2 regions of the Streptomyces sp. RLA123 genome follow, and region 2 is predicted to be linked to the other one. Evidence: predicted binding sites of a transcription regulator. Region 2 holds the regulator's gene; the other holds the start of a gene.
What was found. The regulator HrcA, encoded in region 2, represses chaperone genes, less so after heat shock. The targets are predictions, from matches to a motif close to TTNGCACTCNGNNNNNCNGAGTGCNAA.
Positions count from the first base shown of each region.

Region 1: a site for HrcA is predicted at 1,382-1,408, ahead of groES (co-chaperone GroES). Genes of this name have one in related genera too.

Region 1 is NZ_JBWDOR010000003.1:3,418,544-3,422,749, reverse strand. Features, by position in the region: gene RV983_RS15390 (hypothetical protein) at 1-59, shown strand, start outside; gene RV983_RS15385 (class I SAM-dependent methyltransferase) at 108-1,289, opposite strand; gene groES (co-chaperone GroES) at 1,557-1,865, shown strand; gene groL (chaperonin GroEL) at 1,990-3,612, shown strand; gene RV983_RS15370 (SDR family NAD(P)-dependent oxidoreductase) at 3,687-4,206, opposite strand, start outside.
Region 2 is NZ_JBWDOR010000003.1:5,350,135-5,354,340, reverse strand. Features, by position in the region: gene RV983_RS24375 (nitronate monooxygenase) at 1-25, opposite strand, end outside; gene dnaJ (molecular chaperone DnaJ) at 126-1,259, opposite strand; gene hrcA (heat-inducible transcriptional repressor HrcA) at 1,259-2,275, opposite strand; gene RV983_RS24360 (MBL fold metallo-hydrolase) at 2,478-3,212, shown strand; gene RV983_RS24355 (DUF3097 domain-containing protein) at 3,243-4,073, shown strand; gene hemW (radical SAM family heme chaperone HemW) at 4,074-4,206, opposite strand, start outside.

The DNA of each region.
Region 1 (4,206 bases), 1.9 Mb from region 2:
CGCCGCAGGCGCTGTCCCGGCGGGCTGTTCACCGCTGGCGCTTCGAGGCCGTGGCCTAGCGGGTGCGCTGTGCTGCGCTCGCTGTGCGGGGAACGCACGCGCCACCGTCAGCCACGCGGTGCCGGCGCGCCGAGGAGCATCGTGGGCGCCCCCGCGACCCGGGTCAGGAAGACCGTCGCGGAGTTGGGGCCCTGGAGCCTGACGCGGCGCCGCAGTTCCTCGGGTCCGACCGCGGAGCCCCGCTTCTTGACCGTGAGCACGCCCACCTCCCGTTCGCGCAGCAGCGCCTTGAGCCGCTTGAGGTTGAACGGCAGCACGTCGGTGATCTCGTAGGCGGTCGCGTAGGGCGTCGCGTGCGGTTCGTCGGAGGTGACGTACGCGATGGTCTCGTCGATCAGCCCGCCCCCGACCCGCGCCGCGACGTCCGCGACCAGGTGGGCCCGGATGACGGCGCCGTCGGGCTCGTACAGCCAGCGCCCGACCGGGCGGACCGCGGGGTCGGGCAGGCCGGCGGCGGGCAGCGAGGCGCCGGAGGGCAGCAGGGTCGCCCGCCGCTTGCCCGAGGCCGTGCCGAACCAGAGCACGGCCTCCTTCACGTCGCCGTGGTCGGAGACCCACTCCGCCTCCGCGTCCTGCGGCACCGCCTCGTGGGGGATGCCCGGCGCTACCTTCAGCGCGGCCAGCGGAGCCCTGCGCGCCGCCGCCACGGCCCACGACAGCGGGGGGGAGTACGCCTCGGGGTCGAAGATCCTGCCGCGTCCCCCGCGCCGGGCCGGGTCCACGAACACCGCGTCGCAGCCGTCCGTCCCCACCTCGGTGACATCGGCGCAGCGCACTTCGATGCGTTCGGCGAGCCCCAGCGCGCTCGCGTTGGCCCGCGCCACCGCGCACGTCAGGGGATCGCGGTCGACCGCCAGCACCTCCACCCCGGCCCGCGCCAGCGGGATCGCGTCGCCGCCGATCCCGCAGCACAGGTCCGCGAGCCGCCGCACCCCGAGGGCCGTGAACCGCTCCGCCCGGTGCCGCGCCACCGAGGACCGCGTCGACTGCTCCACCCCGTGGGGCGTGAAGTACATCGCGTACGCGTCCTCGCCGAACTTCGCCTCCGCCCGCTGCCGAAGCCGTGCCTGGGTGAGCGCCGCCGAGACGAGGGCCGCGTCGTGCTCCCGCCGCAGCCGGGTCGCGGTGGCGATCTCGTCCGCGGGGTCGTAGTCGCGAAGGCCGGCGAGCAGCCGCTGCCCCTCGTCGGTCAGCAGGGCGGAGAACGCGTCGAGATCCACACCCTCCATTGTCCCGCGCCGCCGGTGTCCGCAGGACCGCGCCCCGACGGGCGGCGGGGGGCCGCCGAGGACGGCTTCGCGGAGGCGCGTACGGCGTGGCATTGGCACTCCGCTTGACCGAGTGCTAAGCGCGTCATAATCTCAGACCTGGCACTCAGCCATGCCGAGTGCCAGCAACAAAGCGACGGGCAGGTCCGGCACCCGCGACGACGGGCCTACCAGGTCGCCACCCCAGACAGACACTCCCGTGAGCCCTTTGAAGGGGGAGGTCGGATCGTGACGACCGCCAGCACCAAGGTTGCCATCAAGCCGCTCGAGGACCGCATTGTGGTCCAGCCGCTGGATGCCGAGCAGACCACGGCCTCCGGCCTGGTCATCCCGGACACCGCCAAGGAGAAGCCCCAGGAGGGCGTCGTCCTGGCCGTCGGTCCGGGTCGCTTCGAGGACGGCAACCGCATCCCGCTCGACGTCAAGGTCGGCGACATCGTGCTGTACAGCAAGTACGGCGGCACCGAGGTCAAGTACAGCGGCGAGGAGTACCTCGTCCTCTCGGCTCGCGACGTCCTCGCGATCGTCGAGAAGTAAATCCGGCGCCGCTCGTAACCGAGAAATGCCGTGACCACGCCCCGGGCACACCGAGTCCTTGCACGGACCGGGGGCCCGGGGCGCGGTCTTTGACGAGAACCCAAAGACGAGGAATTCCGCCGGTATGGCCAAGATCCTGAAGTTCAACGAGGACGCCCGTCGCGCCCTTGAGCGTGGAGTCAACAAGCTCGCCGACACCGTGAAGGTGACCATCGGCCCCAAGGGCCGCAATGTCGTCATCGACAAGAAGTTCGGCGCCCCGACCATCACCAACGACGGCGTGACCATCGCCCGCGAGGTCGAGCTCGACGACCCGTACGAGAACCTCGGCGCGCAGCTGGTGAAGGAGGTGGCGACCAAGACCAACGACATCGCGGGTGACGGCACCACCACCGCCACCGTGCTCGCCCAGGCGCTCGTGCGCGAGGGTCTGCGCAACGTCGCCGCCGGCGCCTCCCCGGCCGCCCTGAAGAAGGGCATCGACGCGGCCGTCAAGGCCGTCTCGGACGAGCTGCTCGCCTCGGCCCGCCCGATCGAGGGCAAGGACGACGTCGCCGCCGTCGCCGCGCTGTCCGCCCAGGACAAGCAGGTCGGCGAGCTGATCGCCGAGGCGATCGACAAGGTCGGCAAGGACGGTGTCATCACCGTCGAGGAGTCCAACACCTTCGGTCTGGAGCTGGACTTCACCGAGGGCATGGCCTTCGACAAGGGCTATCTGTCGCCGTACTTCGTGACGGACCCGGAGCGCCAGGAAGCCGTCCTGGAGGACCCCTACATCCTCATCACCCAGGGCAAGATCTCCTCCATCCAGGACCTGCTCCCGCTGCTGGAGAAGGTGCTGCAGGCCGGCGCGTCCAAGCCGCTGCTGATCATCGCCGAGGACGTCGAGGGCGAGGCCCTGTCCACCCTGGTGGTCAACAAGATCCGCGGCACCTTCAACGCGGTCGCGGTCAAGGCCCCCGGCTTCGGCGACCGCCGCAAGGCCATGCTGGGCGACCTCGCCGCCCTCACCGGCGCGACCGTCGTCGCCGAGGAGGTCGGCCTCAAGCTCGACCAGGTCGGCCTGGACGTGCTCGGCAACGCCCGCCGTGTGACCGTCACCAAGGACGAGACCACCGTCGTCGACGGCTCGGGCGACTCCTCCGAGATCGAGGGCCGGATCAACCAGATCAAGGCCGAGATCACCACGACGGACTCCGACTGGGACCGCGAGAAGCTCCAGGAGCGCCTCGCCAAGCTGGCCGGCGGCGTGTGCGTCATCCGTGTCGGCGCGGCCACCGAGGTCGAGCTCAAGGAGAAGAAGCACCGTCTGGAGGACGCCATCTCCGCGACCCGCGCCGCGGTCGAGGAGGGCATCGTCTCCGGTGGTGGCTCCGCGCTCGTCCACGCCGTCAAGGTGCTGGAGGACAACCTCGGCAAGTCCGGCGACGAGGCCACCGGTGTCGCGGTCGTCCGCCGCGCCGCGGTCGAGCCGCTGCGCTGGATCGCCGAGAACGCCGGCCTGGAGGGCTACGTCATCACCTCCAAGGTCGCCGAGCTGGAGAAGGGCCACGGCTTCAACGCCGCGACCGGCGAGTACGGCGACCTGGTGAAGGCCGGCGTCATCGACCCGGTCAAGGTCACCCGCTCCGCCCTGGAGAACGCCGCCTCCATCGCCTCCCTGCTTCTCACCACCGAGACCCTCGTGGTGGAGAAGAAGGAGGAGGAGCCCGCCGAGGCCGGTCACGGTCACGGCCACTCCCACTGAGTGCGTCCGAAGGCCCCCGTTCCCGCGCCGGGAACGGGGGCCTTCGGCTTGCCCGGTGCGTCCTCGCGGTGCCGTCAGTCCCGGGGGTAGACGGGACCGAAGCGGCGTCCGGCCGATGTGGAGGCCGCGCCGAAGGCCCCGCTCGGGGCGAGCTTGGCGGCGAGCGCAGCGGCCTTGTAGCGCGGGTCGGGCACGCTGAGCGTGCGGCCGCGGGCCAGGTCGCGGATGGCGGCGGCGACCACCTTGTCGGCGTCGAGCCACGCCCACCCCGGGATGCTGCCGGTGTCCATGCCGGCCCGCTCGTGGAACTCGGTGCGTACGAAGCCCGGACACAGCGCCATCAGCCGCACCCCGCTGCCGGACAGTTCGCGGGCCACGCCTCGCGTGAAGCTGACCACCCAGGCCTTGCTCGCGCCGTACGTGCCGCGCGGCACGAAGGCCGCCACCGAGGCCACATTGACGATGAAGCCGCGCCGGCGCTCCTTCATGGCCGCGGCCGCCGCGCCGGTCAGCCGCAGTACGGCCTCGCAGTGCACCTTGAGCATGGTCAGCTCGTCGGCCATCGGCACGTCGCCGAAGGAACCGCGGTTGCCG
Region 2 (4,206 bases):
TCGAGAGATCGGTCAGCGCGGCCATGCGTCCATCGTTTCACGACCCGGGGCGCACAGCCGCGCGGGGCGCGGGCGGATGCCCACGCCCCGCGCGTCGTGCCGCGTCAGGCTGCGAAGAACCGCGCTCAGCGGCCGTTGAAGGCGTCCTTCAGCCGCGAGAACAGACCCTGCTGGCCCGGCTGGAACTGGCCCACGGGCCGCTCCTCGCCGCGCAGCTTGGCCAGGCGCCGCAGGAGGTCCTCCTGGTCCGGGTCGAGCTTGCCCGGGGTCTGCACCTCGACGTGCACGACCAGGTCGCCCCGGCCGCCGCCCCGCAGATGCGTGATGCCGCGCTGGTGCAGCGGGATCGACTGGCCGGACTGCGTGCCCGGCCGGATGTCGATCTCCTCCAGCCCGTCCAGGGTCTCCAGCGGCACCTTCGTGCCCAGCGCCGCCGCCGTCATCGGAAGGGTGACGGTGCAGTGCAGGTCGTCGCCGCGGCGCTGGAAGGCCGCGTGCGGCAGCTCGCGGATCTCCACGTACAGGTCGCCGGCGGGGCCGCCGCCGGGGCCGACCTCACCCTCGCCCGCGAGCTGGATGCGGGTGCCGTTGTCGACGCCGGCGGGGATCTTCACCGTCAGCGTGCGCCGCGAGCGGACCCGGCCGTCGCCCGCGCACTCCGGGCACGGGTTCGGCACGACGGTGCCGAAGCCCTGGCACTGGGGGCAGGGCCGGGAGGTCATGACCTGGCCCAGGAAGGACCGCGTGACCTGGGAGACCTCACCGCGACCGCGGCACATGTCACAGGTCTGCGCGGAGGTGCCGGGAGCGGCGCCCTCGCCGTGGCAGGTGTTGCAGACGATCGCCGTGTCGACCTGGATGTCCTTGGTCGTACCGAAGGCGGCCTCGTCGAGCTCGATCTCCAGCCGGATCATCGCGTCCTGGCCGCGCCGGGTCCGCGAGCGCGGACCGCGCTGGGACGCCGTGCCGAAGAAGGCGTCCATGATGTCGCTGAAGTTGCCGAAGCCCTGGCCGAAGCCCGCGCCCGCACCGCCGCCGTTCGCGGACAGCGGGTCGCCGCCGAGGTCGTAGACCTGCTTCTTCTGCGGGTCCGAGAGCACCTCGTAAGCGGCGTTGATCTCCTTGAACCGCTCCTGCGTCTTCGGGTCCGGATTGACGTCCGGGTGCAGCTCGCGCGCGAGACGGCGGAAGGCCTTCTTGATTTCGTCCGGACTCGCGTCGCGGCGCACGCCGAGCACGGCGTAGTAGTCGGTGGCCACTACGACTCCGCCAGGATCTGTCCGACGTAACGTGCCACTGCGCGTACCGCTCCCATCGTTCCGGGGTAGTCCATGCGGGTCGGGCCGACCACGCCAAGTTTCGCGACCGCCTCGTCGCCCGAACCGTAGCCGACGGAGACGACCGATGTGGAGTTCAGGCCCTCGTGGAAATTCTCGTGACCGATTCGTACGGTCACGCCCGAATCCCCGGCCTCGCCGAGCAGCTTGAGGAGCACGACCTGCTCCTCCAGCGCCTCCAGCACCGGGCGGATCGTGAGGGGGAAGTCATGGCCGAAACGGGTCAGGTTGGCGGTGCCGCCCAGCATGATCCGTTCCTCGGTCTCCTCGACCAGTGTCTCCAGCAAGGTCGCCAGCACGACCTGCACCGACGGCCGGTCGTCGGGCTCGAAGCCGTCAGCGAGGTCCTGCACCAGTTGCGGGACGTCGGCGAAGCGGCGGCCCACCACCCGGCTGTTGAGCCGGGCCCGCAGGTCGGCCAGCACGGTCTCGCCCACCGGCGCGGGGGCGTCGACCAGCCGCTGCTCGACCCGGCCGGTGTCCGTGATCAGCACCAGCATCAGCCGGGCCGGGGCCAGGGCCAGCAGTTCGACGTGGCGCACGGTCGAGCGGGTCAGCGACGGGTACTGGACGACGGCGACCTGCCGGGTCAGCTGCGCCAGCAGCCGCACGGTGCGGGCCACCACGTCGTCGAGGTCCACGGCGCCGTCCAGGAAGTTCCCGATGGCCCGGCGCTCGGCGCCCGACAGCGGCTTGACGTTGGTGAGCCGGTCGACGAAGAGCCGGTAGCCCTTGTCGGTCGGCACCCGGCCGGCACTGGTGTGGGGCTGCTGGATGTAGCCCTCCTCCTCCAGCACGGCCATGTCGTTGCGCACCGTGGCCGGGGACACGCCCAGCCGGTGGCGCTCGGTGAGCGCCTTGGAGCCGACCGGTTCCTCGGTGCCCACGTAGTCCTGGACGATGGCGCGCAGCACTTCGAGCCGTCGTTCGCTGAGCATTGCGGCGTCCACCTCCAGTCGTCCGGTCACCGGTTGCGTCGGTCGTTTTCCCTGCCCTGGCACTCCCGACAAGCGAGTGCCAGCTTTCCCCAAGTCAGTGTACGGCGGGGAGGCAAGACCTCGGCAAGGGCGGTCCGCACCCAGACCCCCTCGACCGGTCACCGTAGCGCGCACGGCCCGCCCCGGCGGATACCGTCGCGGTGTGGAGACGACACCGACGCCGCCGGAGCCCTTCGACGGCTGGGAGCACCTGGCACCCGGGGTCGCGCGGTGCCGGATGCCGTTCCTGGACGTCACGATCGGGGTCGTCACCGGAGGCGAGGGCGTACTGCTGGTCGACACCGGATCCTCGGTCGCCGAGGGGGCCGGGCTGCGCCGGCGGGTCCGGGAACTGACCGGGCGCGACGTGACGCACATCGCACTGACCCACGGTCACTTCGACCATGTCTTCGGCACGGCGGCCTTCCCCGGCACCCCGGTCTACGGCGGGACGACCCTCGGCCCCCACCTCGGCCGCGCGCGCCTCGCGCTGCGCCTGGACGCGATCGAGCACGGCGTCGCGGAGGAGGAGGCGACGGAGGCCGCGGAGGTCCTGGTGCCTCCCGGTCACCTCGTGGACGGCCGCTGGGCGCTCGACCTCGGCGGTGACCGCGAGGTCCTGCTGGTCCACCCCGGTGAGGGACACACCACGCACGACCTGGTGGTGGTCGTGCCCGGGACGCCCGCCGTGGTCTTCTGCGGCGACCTCGTCGAGGAGTCCGGCGAGCCGCAGGCCGGCCCGGACGCCGCCCCGGGCGCATGGCCGGGCACCCTGGACCGCCTGCTGGAACTGGGCGGCGAGACCGCGCTCTACGTCCCCGGACACGGCGCGGTGGTCGACGCGCGCTTCGTCCGCGCCCAACGGGACGCACTGGCCGCCCGGTTCGGATCCGCTTGAGCGGCCCTCCGCGCGGATACGATCCCTGGCATGCGCAGCCGGAACTACGACGCCGATCTCACACCGCCCTGGAAGCGGCCCTCCGTGCCCGCGCCCGAGGTCGCGGCCGAACGGGACCTGGTGGTGGAGGAGGTCTCCACGGGCTTCTGCGGCGCGGTGATCCGCTGCGAGAAGACCGCCGAGGGCCGCACCGTCACCCTGGAGGACCGCTTCGGCAAGCACCGGGTCTTCCCGCTCGTGCCGCGCGGCTTCCTCCTGGAGGGCAAGGTCGTCACCCTCGTACGCCCCTCTGCCGCCGCCCCCACCGGCCCGCGGCTGACCGCCTCCGGCTCCCTCGCCGTCCCCGGTGCCCGCGCCCGGGTCGCCCGCGCCGGGCGCATCTACGTCGAGGGACGCCACGACGCGGAGCTCGTCGAGCGGGTCTGGGGCGACGACCTGCGGGTCGAGGGCGTCGTCGTGGAGTACCTGGAGGGGGTCGACGACCTGCCCGCCATCGTCTCCGCCTTCGCCCCGGGACCCGGCGCCCGGCTCGGCGTGCTCGTCGACCACCTCGTCCCCGGCTCCAAGGAGTCCCGGATCGCCGCCGGGGTCACCGGCGCGCACGTGCTGGTCGCCGGCCACCCCTACATCGACGTCTGGGAGGCCGTGAAGCCCTCCTCCCTCGGCATCGCCGCCTGGCCGGCCGTGCCGCGCGGCCAGGACTGGAAGACCGGGGTGTGCCGCGCGCTCGGCTGGCCGGAGAACACCGGTGCCGCCTGGCAGCGCATCCTGGGCTCCGTCCGCTCCTACAGGGACCTCCAGCCGGAACTGCTGGGCCGCGTGGAGGAGCTGATCGACTTCGTCACGGCCCCTGGCACGTGATCAGTCGACCAGGTCCCTGACCACCGCGTCCGCGAGCAGCCGCCCGCGCAGCGTGAGCACCGCCCGCCCTGCCTCGTACGCGCCCGGCTCCAGCAGGCCGTCGCCCACCGCGCGCGCGGCGGCCCGCGCCCCG